One region of the Streptomyces sp. NPDC005784 genome, then DNA from elsewhere that is predicted to be linked to it. Evidence: predicted binding sites of a transcription regulator. Region 1 holds the regulator's gene; the other holds the start of a gene.
What was found. The regulator HrcA, encoded in region 1, represses chaperone genes, less so after heat shock. The targets are predictions, from matches to a motif close to TTNGCACTCNGNNNNNCNGAGTGCNAA.
Positions count from the first base shown of each region.

Region 2: groL (chaperonin GroEL) is a predicted target of HrcA. The motif match lies at 1,453-1,479, and genes of this name have one in related genera.

Region 1 covers NZ_JBIAIQ010000006.1:272,004-274,400, forward strand. Annotated here, with positions in the region: gene dnaJ (molecular chaperone DnaJ) at 1-696, opposite strand, end outside; gene hrcA (heat-inducible transcriptional repressor HrcA) at 697-1,713, opposite strand; gene ACFYR3_RS13685 (MBL fold metallo-hydrolase) at 1,892-2,397, shown strand, end outside.
Region 2 covers NZ_JBIAIQ010000019.1:12,705-15,101, forward strand. Annotated here, with positions in the region: gene groL (chaperonin GroEL) at 1-1,327, opposite strand, end outside; gene ACFYR3_RS26785 (cold-shock protein) at 1,767-1,970, opposite strand.

The DNA.
Region 1 (2,397 bases):
CGCGAGCTGGATCCGCGTGCCGTTGTCGACACCGGCCGGGATCTTGACCGTGAGGGTGCGACGGGACCGGACCCGGCCGTCGCCCGCGCACTCGTGGCACGGGGTCGGGACCACGGTGCCGAAGCCCTGGCACTGCGGACACGGCCGTGAGGTCATGACCTGGCCGAGGAACGACCGCGTCACCTGGGACACCTCGCCGCGACCGCGGCACATGTCACAGGTCTGCGCGGAGGTCCCGGGCGCTGCGCCTTCGCCGTTGCAGGTGGCGCAGACGACGGCCGTGTCGACCTGGATGTCCTTCGTGGTGCCGAAGGCCGCCTCGTCGAGCTCGATCTCCAGCCGGATCATGGCGTCCTGGCCCCGGCGGGTGCGCGAGCGCGGTCCGCGCTGCGACGCCGTGCCGAAGAAGGCGTCCATGATGTCCGAGAAGTTCCCGAAGCCACCCGCGCCGAAGCCGCCGGCGCCACCGCCGCCCTGCTGGGACAGCGGGTCGCCACCGAGGTCGTAGACCTGCTTCTTCTGCGGGTCCGACAACACCTCGTACGCGGCGTTGATCTCTTTGAACCGCTCCTGCGTCTTCGGATCGGGATTGACGTCCGGGTGCAGCTCGCGAGCGAGCCTCCGGAACGCCTTCTTGATCTCGTCCTGGGACGCGTCGCGGCGCACGCCGAGTACGGCGTAGTAGTCCGTGGCCACTTAAGACTCCGCCAGGATCTGTCCGACGTACCGTGCCACCGCTCGTACCGCTCCCATCGTTCCTGGGTAATCCATGCGGGTCGGGCCGACCACGCCGAGTTTGGCTACTGCCTCGCCGCCCGAACCGTAGCCGACCGAGACCACGGACGTGGAGTTGAGTCCCTCATACGCGTTCTCGTGCCCGATTCGCACGGTCATGCTCGAATCCCCGGCCTCTCCAAGCAACTTGAGGAGCACTACCTGCTCCTCCAGTGCTTCGAGCACCGGCCGGATGGTGAGAGGGAAGTCATGTCCGAATCGCGTGAGATTGGCGGTACCGCCGATCATCAGCCGCTCCTCGGTCTCCTCGACGAGTGTCTCCAGCAGTGTGGAGAGCACCGTCGAGACCGTACCCCGGTCCTCCGACTCGAAGGCGTCCGGGAGGTCCTGGACGAGCTGCGGGACGTCCGCGAAGGGGCGGCCCGCGACCCGGCTGTTGAGCCGGGCCCGCAGATCCGCCAGTGACGTCTCACCGAACGGTGCCGGACTGTTGATCATGCGCTGCTCGACCCGGCCGGTGTCCGTGATCAGCACGAGCATCACCCGCGCGGGGGCGAGTGACAGCAGCTCCACATGGCGCACGGTCGAGCGGGTCAGCGAGGGGTACTGCACGACCGCGACCTGCCGGGTGAGCTGCGCGAGCAGCCGCACGGTCCGGCCGACGACGTCGTCGAGGTCGACGGCGCCGTCCAGGAAGTTCTGGATGGCCCGTCGCTCGGGCGCGGTCATCGGCTTGACGCCGGCGAGCTTGTCGACGAAGAGCCGGTATCCCTTGTCCGTGGGGATGCGCCCGGCGCTCGTGTGCGGCTGGGCGATGTAGCCCTCGTCCTCCAGGGCGGCCATGTCGTTGCGGACGGTCGCGGGCGAGACGCCCAGCCGGTGCCGCTCGGTGAGCGCCTTGGAACCGACCGGTTCCTCGGTGCCGACATAGTCCTGGACGATGGCGCGGAGCACCTCGAGCCTGCGTTCACTGAGCATCGCGCACACCTCCAGAAGTCGACTCGGTGGTCTTCGTGGCCTTCGTGGCTTTCGTCTGGCACTCGGCACACGGGAGTGCCAGCGTTCCCCGGCCCAGTGTACGGCGGTGAGGCACGACCCCGGCAAGGGCGGGCCTGCGATGTCGTGCACGGCACCCGGTCACCGTTAGCGTCGCCGCATGAGGCTGACTTGGGAAGAGCTGGGGTGGGAAAGGGTGGCGCCCCGGGTCGGGCGGCGGCGACTTCCGGACTGGGACTGCACGGTCGGGCTCGTCGTCGGCGAGGGCGCGGCGCTGATGATCGACGCGGGATCGAGCCTCGCGGAGGGCGCGCGGTTGCGCCGGGAGGCGCAGACTCTGACCGGGCACCGTGTGACCCATCTCGCGCTCACCCACCCGCATTTCGACCATGTCTTCGGCGCCGCGGCGTTCGCGGGCACGGAGATCCTCGTCGCGGGCGGCTCGGCCGAGGTGTACGAGAACGGTCGCGGGGAGCTGTGCGCGGACGCGGTGCGCAACGGTCTCGACCCGCGGGCGGCGGAGGAGGCGGCCGACACCCTCGTGCGTCCCCGGCGGCCCGTGTCGGGTACGTCGATCGTGGACCTGGACGGCGGCATCGAGGTCCGGCTGGTGCGGACGGGTGAGGGCCACACCGCCCACGACCTCGTGGTCGTCGTGCCGGGAGA
Region 2 (2,397 bases), on a different contig from region 1:
CGAGACGCACGGCGTTGGCGCCGGTCGCCTCGTCACCCGTGAGCTCGAGCTTCTCGAAGACCGAGGAAGCCTGGAGCAGGGCCACGCCACCACCGGCGACGATGCCCTCCTCGACGGCCGCCTTCGCGTTGCGAACGGCGTCCTCGATGCGGTGCTTGCGCTCCTTGAGCTCGACCTCGGTGGCGGCACCGGCCTTGATGACGGCCACGCCGCCGGCCAGCTTCGCCAGACGCTCCTGGAGCTTCTCGCGGTCGTAGTCCGAGTCCGAGTTCTCGATCTCGGCACGGATCTGGTTGACCCGGCCGGCGACCTGGTCGGCAGAGCCGGAGCCGTCGACGATCGTGGTCTCGTCCTTGGTGATGACGACCTTGCGGGCACGGCCCAGCAGGTCCAGACCCGCGTTCTCCAGCTTGAGGCCGACCTCCTCGGAGATGACCTCGCCGCCCGTGAGGATGGCGATGTCGCCGAGCATGGCCTTGCGGCGGTCACCGAAGCCCGGAGCCTTGACGGCGACGGACTTGAAGGTGCCACGGATCTTGTTGACGACCAGGGTCGACAGAGCCTCGCCCTCGACGTCCTCGGCGATGATCAGCAGCGGCTTGCCGCCCTGCATGACCTTCTCGAGGAGCGGGAGCAGGTCCTTGACGTTCGCGATCTTGGAGTTCGCGATCAGGATGTACGGGTCGTCGAGGACGGCCTCCATACGCTCCATGTCGGTGGCGAAGTACGCCGAGATGTAGCCCTTGTCGAAGCGCATACCCTCGGTGAGCTCCAGCTCCAGACCGAAGGTCTGGGACTCCTCGACGGTGATGACGCCTTCCTTGCCGACCTTGTCCATCGCCTCGGCGATGAGCTCGCCGATCTGGGTGTCGGCGGCGGAGATGGAGGCCGTGGAAGCGATCTGCTCCTTGGTCTCGACATCCTTGGCCTGCTCAAGGAGGGCACCGGAGACGGCCTCGACGGCCTTCTCGATACCGCGCTTGAGAGCCATCGGGTTGGCGCCGGCGGCGACGTTGCGCAGACCCTCGCGCACGAGCGCCTGGGCCAGCACGGTCGCCGTGGTCGTACCGTCGCCGGCGACGTCGTCCGTCTTCTTGGCGACTTCCTTGACCAGCTCGGCGCCGATCTTCTCGTACGGGTCCTCGAGCTCGATCTCCTTGGCGATGGAAACACCATCGTTGGTGATCGTGGGCGCGCCCCACTTCTTCTCGAGGACGACGTTGCGGCCCTTGGGGCCAAGGGTGACCTTGACGGCGTCGGCGAGCTGGTTCATCCCGCGCTCGAGACCGCGCCGTGCCTCCTCGTCGAACGCGATGATCTTGGCCATGTGAAGTGGTCCTCCCGGACGGGGTGGATTTCTCCGGATCGTGCCCGCGCCCGCGACGGACGGCCTGCAAGCCTTGTGGTTCCTTGCCCCACAGGCCCGCGGGCCTCACTGGCCCGATCCAAGTTCTGTCACTCTCACTGGGAGAGTGCTAACGCCAATGATTAGCACTCGACCCCGTCGAGTGCAAGGTGTGCTCGCGAAGCGAGCTCGTTGAGGGGTGGCGGTCGGGTGACGGGCCGGCGCAAACGCCTCTCCTGAAAACGGGCCCCACGAGCAGCCTCCACACGGGTGCTGGGCGTAGGCCCCGCACGGGGGCGCTCGCGGGCGCGCGGGCGCGCACGAGAGAGGGTAAGACCGCCGGGGACGCACGAGGGGCCCGCATCCCTGGTGGGATGCGGGCCCCTCGGCGTGAGTGCGTCGGTGGCCGTTCGCGCCCGGACTAGACGGCGAGTTTGACCATGTCCGCCTGCGGACCCTTCTGGCCCTGCGAGATTTCGAACTCCACTCGCTGACCCTCTTCAAGGGTGCGGTAGCCGTCCATCTGAATCGCGCTGTAGTGCACGAAGACGTCCGCACCACCGTCGACCGCGATGAAGCCGTACCCCTTCTCCGCGTTGAACCACTTGACGGTGCCCTGAGCCATGCCTAACTCCCCTATTACTGGCCCTTGCACAGATCCACACTTCGCGGATCCGGGTCAGACCTCACCCCCCAAACGGTTGGGGGTGTGCGCCGGAACGCGTCGACCGCGGCTGAATGTATCTGTCCAACTGCCGTCTGCAACAGGTCAATCGGACGAGAATTCTGGGCATGGCTGATCAATGATATGCGGAGAATCCGCAAGGATCCGGGGCAAGTCGGGCCCCGTAAATGCCATAAACGGCCCATAAAGGGGAGGCAGTTTGGCTACTTCTTGTCGGCCGCCGAACGGGTACTCATATGCGTCCGGCATGAAACCAACATCGAAATCGAAGTCGCTTCCCCAACTGTAGCGCGCTCAACCATGCAGAATTGCCCCCTCCGTTTCTCTCACGGAAGGGGCAATTCTATGAACTCAGCGTGTTCGGCAT